One region of the Rahnella sp. ATs2 genome, then DNA from elsewhere that is predicted to be linked to it. Evidence: predicted binding sites of a transcription regulator. Region 1 holds the regulator's gene; the other holds the start of a gene.
What was found. The regulator CRP, encoded in region 1, controls carbon source genes, mostly activating them, when cyclic AMP is high. The targets are predictions, from matches to a motif close to ATGTGANNNNNNTCACAT.
Positions count from the first base shown of each region.

Region 2: the regulator CRP is predicted to act here: its motif matches at 3,661-3,678, upstream of ompW (outer membrane protein OmpW).

Region 1 covers NZ_JBLYPL010000013.1:18,217-25,784, reverse strand. The annotation lists gene ACJY2G_RS15270 (YhfG family protein) at 1-74, shown strand, start outside; gene ACJY2G_RS15265 (putative adenosine monophosphate-protein transferase Fic) at 64-666, shown strand; gene ACJY2G_RS15260 (aminodeoxychorismate synthase component II) at 757-1,332, shown strand; gene argD (bifunctional acetylornithine/succinyldiaminopimelate transaminase) at 1,467-2,684, shown strand; gene ACJY2G_RS15250 (YccS/YhfK family putative transporter) at 3,324-5,399, opposite strand; gene crp (cAMP-activated global transcriptional regulator CRP) at 5,461-6,093, opposite strand; gene ACJY2G_RS15240 (OsmC family protein) at 6,456-6,863, shown strand; gene ACJY2G_RS15235 (LysR substrate-binding domain-containing protein) at 6,865-7,568, opposite strand, start outside.
Region 2 covers NZ_JBLYPL010000007.1:54,231-61,798, reverse strand. The annotation lists gene ACJY2G_RS08765 (YciI family protein) at 157-453, opposite strand; gene ACJY2G_RS08760 (TonB family protein) at 667-1,404, shown strand; gene yciA (acyl-CoA thioester hydrolase YciA) at 1,493-1,933, opposite strand; gene ACJY2G_RS08750 (septation protein A) at 1,998-2,537, opposite strand; gene ACJY2G_RS08745 (YciC family protein) at 2,637-3,392, opposite strand; gene ompW (outer membrane protein OmpW) at 3,828-4,460, shown strand; gene ACJY2G_RS08735 (BON domain-containing protein) at 4,534-4,848, opposite strand; gene trpA (tryptophan synthase subunit alpha) at 5,066-5,872, opposite strand; gene trpB (tryptophan synthase subunit beta) at 5,872-7,062, opposite strand; gene trpCF (bifunctional indole-3-glycerol-phosphate synthase TrpC/phosphoribosylanthranilate isomerase TrpF) at 7,107-7,568, opposite strand, start outside.

The DNA of each region.
Region 1 (7,568 bases):
TCGAAGTCGTGTCTCTGGATAACGAGAAAATCGCACAACGTCTGGCCGAACTGAGGGGGCACTATGAACGATAAACTCGTGGACGGTGCGGATCCTTATTATTATCCCGGCATCAATGTCCTGAAAAACTCTCTCGATATCCGTGAAGCTCACCGGCTGCAACAGGCTGAACTGGCCTTTACGGCGTTACGGGCGGCGGCGATGCCACTCGGCCCGGCGGTTATGGGCTTGCCACATCTGTGTGCCATTCACCTGTCGCTCTTTCAGGATATTTATCCGTGGGCAGGGGAGTTTCGTGAGATCGACATCTACAAGGACGATACCCAGTTCTGCCATTTCGGCTATATCGAAAATGAAGGCAACGCCCTGATGCAGGAGCTTGAGGAAGAGGAGTTTCTGGTCGGTTTACCGCTGGATAAGCTTGCCGAGCGGCTGGCTCACTATTATACCGGCCTGAATTTGTTGCATCCTTTTCGCGAGGGCAACGGGCGGGTGTTGAGGATTTTTGTCGAGCAGCTGGTTATCCACGCCGGGTATGACATCGACTGGTCCAGCATCAGCCGTGAACGCTGGCTGTCCGCCAATAAAACGGCGGTGTTTGGTGATGAAACCGATCTGGTCGCCATCTTCAATGAAGTGATCAGTGAAATCGATGACGAACATTGATGCGCAAGATCAGAGCGACAAAATACTGAAGCCTGTGCTGAAAAATGCGTAGAATTGCCCGGTAAATTTTTGACTTTTACCGGGAACGCTATGCTGCTGCTGATCGACAACTACGACTCCTTCACCTACAACCTTTATCAATATTTTTGCGAGCTGGGCGCTGAGGTGAAAGTGCTGCGTAACGATCAGCTGACGCTGACCGATATAGAGCAACTTGCTCCGTCGCATCTGGTGATTTCTCCCGGCCCCTGCACACCGGATCAGGCGGGTATTTCCCTGCAAGCCATCACGCATTTCTCCACCCGTTTGCCGATCCTCGGCGTGTGCCTCGGGCATCAGGCCATGGCGCAGGCGTTCGGCGCGAAAATCGTGCGGGCGCGTCAGGCTATCCACGGTAAAACATCGCCGGTGCGACATACCGGCCAGAGCGTATTTACCGGGCTGAATAATCCGCTGACTGTCACCCGCTACCATTCGCTGGTGGTGGCGCCCGAAACGCTGCCGGACTGTTTTGACGTCACCGCCTGGACAGAGCGCGACGGCGAGCGCGATGAAATCATGGGCATCATGCACAAAACCTTGCCGCTGCACGGGGTGCAGTTTCACCCGGAAAGCATTCTGAGCGAGCAGGGGCATCAGCTTCTGGATAATTTCCTTAAAATCTAACCGTTTAATTCCTCGTTAACATCGCTGCAAAAATTACTTACCCATCAGGTGCGATTTCTGTTTGCCTGTGTGTGATTTTTTATGCATATTTTATGATTATATTTTCACATCACTATCAGTAAGGGCGAAGGGTTATGGCAGAAAAATCAGCGGTAGATCGGGGTACGTTCGACAAAGTGATTTTGCCGGTTTATTCACCTGCGAAATTTATTCCTGTTAAAGGTAAAGGCAGTCGTGTCTGGGATCAGCAGGGCACCGAATACGTTGATTTCGCCGGTGGTATCGCGGTGACGGCGCTCGGGCATTGCCATCCGGCACTGGTAAAAGCGTTACACGAACAGGGCGAAACCCTGTGGCATGTCAGCAACGTGTTTACCAACGAACCCGCGCTGCGACTGGCTCAGAAGCTGATCGACGCGACCTTTGCAGACCGCGTATTTTTTGCCAACTCCGGCGCTGAAGCCAATGAAGCTGCTTTTAAACTGGCGCGTTATTACGCTTCCCATCGCCACAGCCCGTACAAAAGTAAGATCATTGCTTTCCATAACGCTTTCCATGGCCGCACATTGTTTACCGTTTCTGTCGGCGGTCAGCCAAAATATTCCGACGGCTTCGGCCCGAAACCGGCTGACATTGTCCACGTGCCGTTTAACGATCTGGACGCGGTAAAAGCGGTCATCGACGATCACACCTGTGCGATCGTTGTCGAACCCGTTCAGGGTGAAGGCGGAGTCACTCCGGCCACTAAAGAGTTCCTGCAAGGGCTGCGCGAGCTTTGCGATAAACATAATGCGCTGCTGGTACTGGACGAAGTACAAAGCGGCATGGGGCGCAGCGGTAAGTTGTTCAGCTATATGCATTACGGCGTGACGCCGGATATCCTGACCACCGCCAAAGCGCTGGGCGGCGGCTTCCCGGTTTCCGCCATGCTGGCAACCGAAGAAGTGGCCTCGGTGATGGAACCGGGCAAACACGGCACCACTTACGGCGGTAACCCGCTGGCCTGCGCCGTCGCTGAAGCCGCACTGGATATCATCAATACGCCAGACGTGCTGGCCGGTATCAACGAGCGTCGCGAGAAATTTATCAGCGCGCTGGAGGCCATCAATCAGAAATATCACATCTTCAGCGAGTTCCGCGGTCAGGGTTTGCTGATTGGCGCTGAGCTTTCCGACGCGTTTAAAAATCGTGCAGGCGAATTCCATGCCGCCGCCGCCGAATTCGGCCTGATGATGCTGGTCGCCGGACCGAACGTCATGCGGTTTGCGCCCTCGCTTGTTATCGACTTCGCGGATATTGAAGAGGGGATGGAAAGGTTTGAGAAAGCGGTGGGGAAAGTTTGTGGGGGGTGAGCCCCACGGCCCTATCTTTGCAACTGACTGAGTAAATTTCGGTTTTTCAATAACGGTTATCACAAGGCCTTGTGCGCCGAAACCGAGCAGAGGGGAAAGGCTTTTCCCCTCTGCACTCCCCTCGCTTTTTTACTGCGCGCTGCCGCAGGCATGACGGACATGTGCTGGTGCATTCGTGGGTGGCGCAAAATGTCATCGCTAAGCGATTCCCGAATTTCAGGCTTCGAGCCTCTGGTCTCGAACCGTTCATTCGGTGCCATTTTTGAGCACGCCAATCAACTTATCTAAAAGATAAAAAACAGTCTGCCGTTGAATTTGAGATCCTGCGGGCGATTCAGAAATCTTGCCGAACGGAGCGGCCTGAAGACCCAGGGCTTCAGGACCGGGAGAGGGAACCGCGCAGCGGCAAGATTTCCAGCCTGTCGCAGCGGTTGCTGAAACATAGCCAGCGAGCGGAGCGCGTGTTGAAAAAGCGAGGAGGAATCCAAAGGAGGAAAAGCACTTTCTTCCTTTGGGCGGTTTCGGCGCAGCGCGTTAAGTGATCCCCGTACTTGAGAAACCGAAATATTCTCCGATTAGCTTTAAAAAGCAGTCTGGCTGCAAGCCAGTAAAACGGGGATTTGAAAGGGGCATTCCCCTTCACGCCTTCCGCGTCAACCAGATCCCATGATGTGGCCTCTGCTTCCACGCCAGTGACGAAATAGTATGCATCACGCTGAGATGTGAAATCACACGCCGCAGGTGGCGTTCCATCTCGGTCAGGGGCATATCAGGATGCAGTTCCGGTGCATTGATCAGCGTGTTCTCATTGCCCGGCCCGTCATAAAGCAGTCGCTGCTGACAACTTTGCAACGCAATTTCACAGGTCTGTAAATACTCCGTCGCCAGTTTCTCCGGCAGCATGTAATGCTCGCGGGCGAGAATGGTCATTGCGTTGATGTGCTCGACAATGAACTGGCTGTGCGTCACCCACAGGCGCATATCCGCCAGATAATGCGAGTTAAAGCCGGGCTCCTGCATGGCCTGATTCAGTGACGTGAAAAGCTTGTTGTGCGCCTGATTGACCTGCATGCGGGTGTAGGCAAGCTTCGAGGTATCCGGATTTTCCTCAAGCAGTAAGCGGATAGCATCCTGAAAGGTTTCCAGCGCCTGGTGCGCATTCTGGCGCAGTAATCCGCTTTGCCATTGCGGCCACAGCCAGATGGTGCCGCCGAACGCCAGGGCGCAGCCGATCAGCGTATCCACCAGCCGCGGTACCAGAAAATGCACGCCGTTCATCGCCAGCAGTTGCAGGGTATATACCGCCGTCACGGTCATGCCGACCATCGCCAGCCCGTAGTTTTTACGCAGCACGGTATACGACACCAGCGTGACGATCAGCATACACATCAGCGTGATGCCTTCGGGTAATTCCAGCTTCAGCAATCCGGCGGCAATCAGCAATCCGGCCAGCGTGCCCAGCGCACGGTGCTGGATACGCACGCGCGTGGCGTTATAACCGTTCTGGCTGACCAGCATGATGGTCAGCAAAATCCAGTAGGGCTTGGGCAGATTAAAGAACAGCCCCAGGCTGCTGCCAATCGCCAGAATGATCCCCAGACGGGCGGCATTGCGCAGGGCGACAGATTTGAAGGAAAGATAGCTTTTCAGCGCAGGCCAGAAGGGTAAACGCGGCTGAGTGTTCATCAGGTCACGTTTGTACAACGGGCGCTGTGTCCGCAGCAGGCGTGCAATGCGGCTGAAGTGGTAGTAGCAAAACTGGCCGACCGGGTTCTCAGGATTGCGCGCGGCGATTTTCTCCAGCGCGGCCAGCTCGTTGGCCATCGTAAACCGCGCGGATAAACGGTGATAAAGAATGTCGTCGGCGATGACCCGCAGACGGGCGGAAATCACCTGCGCATTACGGCGGATAACCGCTTCGGCGTGGCTTTCTTCCACCAGCTTCTGCACTTCTTCCGGCTGATGCAGGCTCACCGTGATGTGCTCCTGCAAATCAAGCGCGACCTGAAAACGCTGAAACAGTCTTTTATGGTGATGATGATGGCCGTGTTGCGGCAGCATGTGCAGTTGCTGATAGAGCAGGGCAATCAGGTCGATGACCTGCTGCTGGCGCGTCAGCAACGGGGGTAACGCGGTTTCAGGATCGGTGTGTTGCGTCAGCAGGCTGTATTTAGCTTCGAAGTAATCCGCGAGTTGCAGATAGAGCTGGCTGAGCGTTTCGCGCATCGGCTGTTCTTCCGATATGCGAAACCACGCCCAGTTAAATAATCCGTACCAGGCCGTACCGGCGGCGAAAAGCACCGGCGCCTGCCATATCGGGCGAACGCCGACCATACTCAGTGTAAAGATGGTCGCCACCAGCGCGCCGGGCAACAGCCGCGCATGCAACGGGCTGATTTCGCCGGTCACGCCAAGCAGTAATGCCAGCGACAACATGATGAGCGGCAGGGGAATGTGCCAGCTTTCCAGCATCACTTGCAACAGAATGCTGCTCACGGCAAAGAGCGTTCCGCCAATTATCAGGCGTTTGAAAAAGCGTTTATGCGGAGTATCGAGGCCCGCGACGTTGCAGCAGGCAGGACAAAGAGAGAACAGCAGCCCCATTTGCAGATTGCCGAACAACCAGCAGATACCAACGGGCAGGCACAACACCAGCGTCTGGCGCAGCGCGTAGTTAACTTCCGGATGGTAAAACAGTCTTCGCCATAGCGTCATGGATAAAGCTTAGCCCATAAAAAAGGCGCGACAGTATTCTGCCGCGCCGATTTTTAAGGGATTAACGTGTGCCGTAAACGACAATCGTTTTACCGTGTGCCGAGATCAGACTTTGATCTTCAAGCATTTTGAGAATACGTCCGACTGTTTCACGTGAACAACCGACGATTTGGCCGATTTCCTGACGGGTGATCTTGATTTGCATCCCGTCCGGATGGGTCATCGCATCAGGCTGTTTAGCCAGATTAAGGAGAGTTTGAGCGATACGCCCTGTTACGTCGAGGAAGGCCAGGTTGCCGACTTTCTCTGACGTCACTTGCAGACGGTTTGCCATCTGCGCGGAAAGACGCATCAGAATATCCGGGTTAACCTGAATCAGCTGGCGGAATTTTTTATAAGAAATTTCAGCCACTTCACAGGCAGTTTTTGCACGAACCCACGCACTACGTTCCTGACCTTCTTCGAAGAGTCCCAGCTCGCCGATGAAGTCACCTTGGTTAAGGTAGGACAGTATCATTTCTTTGCCTTCTTCATCCTTGATAAGGACAGCAACTGACCCTTTCACGATGTAGTAAAGCGTTTCGGCTTTTTCACCCTGGTGAATCAGCGTACTTTTAGAAGGATACTTATGTATATGACAGTGAGACAGGAACCATTCAAGAGTCGGGTCTGTTTGTGGCTTGCCGAGAACCATTTGCTATTATCCTCTGTTGTTATCGCTGCCCAAAATCACAGGGCTCAGAGTTCCCTGTACGGCACTTCATAAAAAAAGCGCCCTTTCAGCATATAACTCCCCAGAAATGCTGCAAGCGGGTGTCGGAGTGAAACAGCCTGATTATTGCCGTTATCACCGTGGGTTCTGTTCTTAAACCGCGAAAACCGTCACCGCAATTCACTGGAAAGTATGTTTCGGCTTTGTTTGTAGCACAGGTTTGCAATGCTGTCTTCTGTTGTCTCGCTTCAGCATGATGGCGATCGGGTTACGTTGCCAGATTTTAGGTGAAAGGGTACTCTGGGAGCGGAATTCGACGAGTTTATTCACCGGGAGAATAGTTCATGCACGCACGCGTAAAATGGGTAGAAGGGCTGACGTTTTTAGGCGAGTCAGCGTCAGGCCACCAGATTTCTATGGATGGTAATGCGGGCGATAAAGCACCCAGCCCGATGGAAATGCTGCTGATGTCCGCAGGCGGTTGCAGCGCGATTGATGTGGTGTCTATTTTGCAAAAAGGCCGTAATGACGTGCGTGATTGTGAAGTCAAGCTGACCTCACAACGCCGCGAAGAAGCGCCGCGCCTGTTCACGCACATCAATCTGCATTTTATCGTCACCGGTAAAGATCTCACCGATAAGATTGTCGAACGTGCCGTTAGCCTGTCTGCGGAAAAGTACTGCTCTGTGTCCCTGATGCTCGGCAAAGCGGCGACCATCACGCACAGCTTTGAAGTGATCAGCGTCGAATAAGTTACGACCAGTCATACGCGTGGCACTGGCTGCGCAATAAATCCAAAAATCGCCGCGCGGCAAACGTCAGCGGCGATTTTTGCGAGTAAAGCACGCAATATTCCGCCTGCGGCAGGGTATCGATATTGAGCACACTCAGCCTGTCCTGCAATCCGAACGGCGCTTTCATCGCCCGCGCCACAATGGTCAGATAATCAGACTGCAACACCATATTTAGCCCGCACACCACCGAATCTGTATGCACCGGCATTTCCGCTGCCGGCTGATGAAATCCTCCCATCGATACCCTGATTTGCTGGTAATACCCCATATCCGTTTCGGGCAACAGCCAGCGCGCATCCTGTAATTCCTCCAGAGTTGTGGAGCCTGCCAGCGGATGTCCACGCCGGGCGATAACGCAGAAAGGTGCGCTGAACAGTGGCTCACGTACCAGATCTTCCAGCGGAAATCCCGGCCCGGCGGTACCGACCGCGAAATCCAGTTTCCCTTCGCGCAGTGCAGGTAATAACGTGGAAAGTTGCCCTTCTTTGATCAGCAGTTTGGACTGCGGAAACTGCGTCTTAAATTCTCCTGCCAGTCCGGGAAAAACCGTCAGCGCCAGCAGCGATGAAAATCCAATGGCGACGGAGCCCTGCGAATATTGTTCGATCTGGCGAATTTCATCGGCGGCGCGCTCAAGCTCTTCGAGGATAAATTGCATACGCT
Region 2 (7,568 bases), on a different contig from region 1:
TCTCCATTCGCTTTTGATAAAAATTGCGCAGGTAAATTATTGGCTATCCGGAGAGTTAGACAATCAACTGGCGTAAGCAAAAGTAAAGTTGATTAAAGCAGGAGAGAGGACAGGGCACAGGGAACGACGGGCAGCCCGAAGACTGCCCGAGAAATATCAGAATACGCGTTTGAACGGTTTGACGGTGACTGATTTATAGACGCCTGCGGCGACATAAGGGTCTGCATCGGCCCACACTTTGGCGTCATCGAGCGTTTCAAATTCAACAATCAGTACGGAGCCGGTCATTCCGGCAGCGCCCGGATCTTCACTGTCGATGGCCGGAGTCGGGCCGCCGATCAATACGCGGCCTTGCTCCTGCAATTTTTTCAGGCGTTCGATGTGCGCAGGGCGGGCAGCGGCACGTTTCTCCAGTGAATCCGAAACATCTTCAGAATAAATAACGTAAAGCATGAGTCACCTTTAATTGGGTTTTATAGAGCGATTTGCAGCATTCAGGCGCTGCCAGAGCGTTTTGTAGAATTAACATAGCTAAACCTGAAGTCCGGGGAAAGTGCTTTGCGTAGGATCAAAGCAAAGGTTATTTGAGAATAGTTGTCATCTCGGTGTTGAATATGATTGCTATTTACATTTAAACTTGCGGCTTCACGGGGAAAATGAATCATTATGCCGCTAAAAAAGTTTAGATTTATCTGCAAGGTTACGATTCCGGTTGCGCTTGCTGTCAGTTTGCATGTCGCTGTTATCGCTGGCGTTTTGTATATGACAGTCGGTGAGTCAATCAAATTGCCGACGCAGGAACAAAAGGTGATGAGCGTGACGATGGTCAATCCCGCTGACTTTGCGCCACCTCCGCCGCCGCCTCAGGCTGAACCGACGCCACCTGAACCCGAGCCTGAGCCGGAAGTGGTGCCTGAGCCGCCACCTCCGCCAGAAGCCGTGGTGATCCCTGAACCACCGAAACCCAAACCCAAACCGAAGCCGGTTAAAAAACCCGTGGTGAAACCGAAGGTTAAGCCTGTTGAACGTCCGGTAGAAAAACCGACGCAAACGGTGCAAACCGCGCCGGTGACCAGCAATCAGCCGGTAAACAAACCGTTCAGTCAGCCGCCAGCGTCAACCAATGCAAAAAGTGACAGCGGGCCACGTCCGCTGCAACGCGGGCAGCCTGGTTACCCGGCACGTGCTTTGGCCCTGCGTATCGAAGGTCGTGTACGTGTGCAGTTTGATGTAGACAGCGACGGTCGCGTGCAGAATATCCGCGTGTTGTCAGCCGAACCACGCAACATGTTTGAGCGTGAAGTGAAGCAGGCGATGAACAAATGGCGTTATGAGCCTAAAGCGGCGAGCAACCTGATTGTTAATCTGGTGTTCAAAATCAAAGGCGGCAGCAGTGTGGAGTAACACCTGCTGCGGATTCTGACGTTCAGCACAATAAAAAAGGTCGCCCCTCGAGGCGACCTTTTCGTTTTTAAGCGTTTCAGGAAATCACTCAGTCCTGAGAAACACCGTCTGAATCAACGCTGAAATTACTGCGTCCATCCGGCAACTGACGTGATTTGCCTTCGTCATCCACGGCGACATAGGTAAAGACCGCTTCAGTGGCTCTGTAACGCTGTCCGATAGGCTCAGAAGAGACTTTCTTCACCCAGACTTCAACATTGATGGTAATCGAGCTGTTGCCGGTACGGATACAACGGGCATAACAGCACACCACATCACCGACCGCGACCGGCTTGAGGAATGTCATGCCATCAACGCGAACCGTCACGACGCGACCTTTAGCGATTTCCTTCGCCTGGATCGCACCGCCCATGTCCATCTGTGACATCAGCCAGCCGCCAAAAATATCACCGTTTGCATTGGTGTCAGCGGGCATAGCCAGCGTACGCAACACCATTTCACCATTGGGTAAGCTATGTTTTTCGTTCATGTATTGGGCTTCACACTGTCAAAAGATTAAGGCCTTTCAAAGAAAGGCCTGTGCAAAAAAATGCTTATTTTTTTTCATCATCCGGCATATGCCGGTAAATATAGATACCACTTAACAGCGTAAATACCAGCGTCAGGGCTGTCAGGCCAAAGACCTTAAAGTTGACCCAAATATTTTGTGGCAACCAGAAGGCGACATAGATGTTAGCCAGGCCGCACAGCAGGAAAAAGATCGCCCAGCTGATGTTCAGTTTATTCCACACGTGATCCGGCAATGTCAGCTCTTTACCCAACATACGCTGGATTAAAGGCTTTTTCAGCACCAGCTGACTGATCAGCAATGCGCCGGAGAACAGGACGTAAATCACGGTCACTTTCCATTTAATGAAGTCATCATTATGGAAAACCAGGGTCAGGGTGCCGAAAACCGCCACCATCGCGAAGGTGATTAACGTCATCTTCTCGATTTTACGGTACAGAATCCAGGTGATCACTAACGCTAACGCGGTGGCAGCGATTAACGCGCCTGATGCGACAAAGATGTCGTAAAGCTTATAAACCACAAAAAAGACAATCAGGGGAAGAAAATCGAGGAGCTGCTTCATACTTCATTCCATGTTTTATGTATGGGATGACTATACCGGAATCATTTCACGGACAAAAGAAAAGGGCGCCGGAGCGCCCCTTAAAAACGTATGTCTATATTATGCATGTAATTTCATGTAAAGACGGAACAGATAAATGAGCATAAATGCACTGATGATATTGCTGACTGCGCCGAGAATAACGGCGCCAATCATCGGATTGAGTGCGCTCAGAACGCCGACAAACAGCATCAGAACCACTTGTGCCACAATCCACAACATCACAGCCGGTGCCACAAGACGTACATTTGAGAAGGCCAGACGTGTACTCAGGCGCATCGCTTTGAAGGCACCCGTGTTCTCTTTGCACGCGATAACCGGGGATAACGCCCATGCAATCGCAATCAGGAAAGCAGGAACAAACAGCAGTGCCAGCCCGATACGGAACATCACGCTGTAAATGAAGAGCAAAATAGCCAGACGCGGCAGAACCGGCAGGGAAGCGGTCATCACCTGAACGACACTGGCGCGTACACCCTGAGAAACCAGCTGAATGAGCGTTAATACGCCGCCGACCAGAATGACGTTACCAGCCAGGGTGGAAAACAGCGCTGCCAGGCTATAGCGGAAAATAGCGCTTTGCTGCTCCGGAGTAATTTGCTGTTCGATATAACCCATCATATCGCCGACGCTCATGCCGGTCATGTTGCTCATCAGTTGGCCGATAGCATCGATCTGCTCAGCGGAAGGACTTAAAACCCAGCTCAATATGACGGTAATCAATGCGGCCAGAACCGAGAGCGCCAAAACGCTACTCATCTGATTACGCATAAAATTATAACTGTCACGGTACAACGTACTGGCCGTGATAGACATGGACGCTCCTTGGCAAAAAGCAAAAATCAATAAGGCGGCGATTGTACCCTTTAAATATACTCCGCCGATAGTTTTGCGCTGATTTCCTGTCAGTTTGCCTGATGAATCTCTGCGTAAACGTCGCTGAGGTGACTGAGAACAATCGCCAGTAAACTCGTATTCAGCCCACGGCACCATTTTAAAACCAACTTGTGTATGCAAATTACGCAACGCTATTTTTTTAGCAACTGGGATTACACCTGTTAACAAATCTACAAAACCCCCTCATTTTTGATGTAGATCAATTCCTTTGTTTTTATAGATTTAGATCGCTTTGCGGAAGATGCATTTTCTTACTTTTTGTTTTAAAGATGTGATCTCGCATTGATCAAACCATACCAAAGAGTAGGTATCATTCGCGCGGTTGATAAATAATCCACACAAAGGGAAGGGACAATGAAAGCAGCATATTGGGCATTAGTCGCAGCAGCGGCATTTCCGGCAGTCGCGAGCGCACATCAGGCAGGGGATGTGATTTTTCGCGTAGGCACCGCCACGGTACGTCCGACAGAAGGTTCGGATAACGTGCTGGGTCTGGGGTCATTTAATATCAACAACAATACCCAGATGGGCTTAACACTTGGCTACATGTTCACCGACAATATCGGCATGGAGTTGCTGGCCGCGACGCCGTTCCAGCACAAAGTCGGTTTGCAAAGTACCGGGACAATCGCAGAAGTGAAGCAGTTGCCGCCTTCATTGATGGCGCAGTATTACTTCGGTGACAGACAGGACAAATTGCGTCCTTACCTCGGTGTGGGTATCAACTACACCACGTTCTATGACACGGATTTCAACCAGACCGGGCGTGATGCCGGGCTGTCTGATTTAAGCGTCAAAGATTCATGGGGCGTGGCAACGCAGGCGGGGCTGGATTACAACCTGGACGACAACTGGTTAATCAACATGTCTGTGTGGTGGATGGATATTGATACGGAAGTTAAATTCAAAGCCGGTGGTGAGCAGCAAAACATCAACACCCGGATCGATCCGTGGGTCTTTATGTTTGGCGTCGGCTATCGTTTCTGATTTTAAAGAAAAAAACACAAAAAAAGAGGCGCTTCGGCGCCTCTTCGCTTTTCAGTTTACCGCATTTGCGGGCTTATTTTACCCGCATATCATTTTCAATCGAACGTACACCTGCAACGCCACGCGTCACTTCTACCGCACGGTTTGCATCCGCTGTTGACGTCACAAAACCACTTAACTGCACGCGGCCTTTAAAGGTCTCGACGCTAATCTCAGTGGATTTAATCGTTTTATCGGCCAGCAGGGCTGATTTTACTTTTGTCGTGACAACAGTGTCATCGATGTAACCACCGGTTCCTTCTGATTTTTTAGTCGGTGCACAAGCGGCAACGGCCATGACCACAACGGCTGCCATGCAGAATGCGGACAATGTTTTGAATAGCTTCATAAAATAACTCTCCATGATTTGTTATAAAACCAAAAGAAACAAACGTTTAACTGAGCAGATGATATCTCTCTCACGTACAGTATCATTGATCTGCAGAGTAATTTTAGTTTGGATTATTGAAATGGGTAATACAAATTAAGCGGGGTAAAAAAAAGTAAGAAATTAAAAGAAACAGAACCTTAGTCACTGTATGACTGAGGTTCTGTTTTAGAGAAGGTTATGCGTGGGTTGCGGCCTTCATTTCACTGACAAAGCGGGAAAGCTGAGCCAGCATTTCAGAAGGCTGATGCTGGTTGTTTTCGATGATACGCACTGTCGCTGAACCGGAAATCGCACCGGCTGCGCCTGCGGCCAGCGTTTCTTTCACCTGTGAAGGTTCAGAAATACCAAAGCCCTGCAATGGTGGCGCAGCATTGTATTCCCGCAACTTATCAACCATGTGATTCAGCGGCGTCAGCGCGCGCTTCTCCGTACCGGTAACGCCAGCGCGGGACAGCAAATAGGTGTAGCCGCGACCATGAGAAGAAATCTCACGCAGCAAGTCATCCGACGCATTTGGCGGGCAGATGAAAATTGGCGCAATACCGTGTCGCAATGCAGCGGCGCGGAACGGCGTGGATTCTTCAAACGGCACATCGGCCACCAGCACAGAATCGACGCCCACTTCAGCGCAACGCTGATAGAAGGTTTCGATACCGTTGTGGAACACCAGATTGGCGTACATCAGCAGGCCAATCGGAATGTCCGGGTGCTTTTCACGGATGCGTGCGAGCATATTGAAACACTGCGTCGGTGTCACACCCGCTGCGAAAGCGCGCAGGTTAGCATTCTGAATCGTCGGGCCGTCAGCCAGCGGGTCAGAGAACGGGATCCCCAGTTCCAGCGCATCCGCACCCGCTTCAATCAGCGTGTCGATGATGGACAGGGAAAGCTCAACGCCCGGATCGCCCAGCGTAACGAAAGGAACAAATGCACCTTCTTTTTTGCTTTCCAGACGCTTGAATAATTGCTGATAACGTTCCATTAAATTTCTCCCCGGGCAGTCAGGATGTCGTGTACGGTGAAAATGTCTTTGTCGCCGCGACCTGACAAATTCACGACCAGGATTTGTTCTTTCTCTGGCGTTTCCTTGATCAGTTTCAACGCATAAGCCAGCGCGTGTGAGGATTCCAGCGCAGGAATAATCCCTTCATGACGGGACAATTCTTTAAAGGCATCCAGCGCTTCATCATCGGTAATCGACACATATTCTGCACGGCCGATACTGTTGAGGAAGGCGTGTTGCGGGCCGACAGACGGGAAATCCAGACCGGCTGAAATCGAGTAGGACTCTTCAATCTGACCTTCAGACGTCTGCATCATTGGCGCTTTCATGCCGAAATAAATGCCGACGTGACCGTGTTTAAGCGGCGCGCCGTGTTGTCCGGTTTCGATACCCAGACCACCCGGTTCAACCCCAATCAGTTTCACGCTGGTGTCGTCGATGAAATCTGCAAACATGCCAATGGCATTGGAACCGCCACCGACGCAGGCAATCACCGCATCCGGCAGACAGCCTTCGCGTTCCTGCATCTGGGATTTGGTTTCTTCGCCGATCATGCGCTGGAATTCGCGCACGATAGTCGGATACGGATGCGGGCCTGCTGCGGTGCCCAGCATGTAGTGTGCTGTTTCATAGCTGCCTGACCAGTCACGCAGTGCCTCATTACAGGCATCTTTCAGCGTGGATGAACCGCTGTGTACCGGGATCACTTCCGCACCCATCAGGCGCATACGGAACACGTTTGGCGACTGACGCTCAATGTCTTTGGCACCCATATAAATGCGGCATTTCAGACCGAGCAGGGCGCAGGCCAGAGCCGATGCCACACCGTGCTGGCCGGCACCGGTTTCAGCAATGATTTCTGTTTTGCCCATGCGTTTTGCCAGCAATGCCTGACCCAACACCTGGTTAGTCTTATGCGCGCCGCCGTGCAGCAAATCTTCACGCTTAAGATACAGCTTGGTTTTAGTACCGGCGGTGAGGTTTTTGCACAGTGTCAGCGCCGTCGGGCGACCTGCGTAGTTTTTCAGCAAATCAATAAATTCAGCCTGAAACTCAGGGTCGCGCTGTGCACTGACAAAGGCTTCTTCCAGCTGGACCAGCGCAGGCATCAGAATTTGCGGAACATACTGGCCGCCAAATTCGCCGAAGTAGGGATTAAGTAAAGTCATGTTATTCCGTCCTGTCTGTCAATTTTTGCGTCATTGCGTGCGGCTTAGTACGCCCGCAATGTCTGGAATACGGCGGTAATTTTTTCGGCATCTTTGATGCCCGGCTCGCTTTCAACACCGGAGTTGAAATCCAGACCTGCACAACCGAGCTGTGCGGCTTCAACACAGTTATCTGCGCTCAGGCCACCGGCGAGTAACGTATTGCTCAGATCGTGACCGGCCAGTTTACTCCAGTCGAAACGATAACCGGTGCCGCCTTTGCCGTTGTCGAGCACGTAACGATCCACGTGGTTCAGGTCGCGCGCGGGCAATGTTTCTTTGACGCTCAGCGCTTTCCAGATCTGCACGGCTTCCGGCAGCGCTGCGCGCAGTTCATCGATATAGGCCTGGCTCTCATCGCCGTGAAGTTGCACGGCGGTCAGTTTCAGAATCTCTGCGGTTTGTACCACTGTGCTGACGGTTTCATCGCGGAACACGCCGACATATTTCAGCGGCGCGCCGTTCTG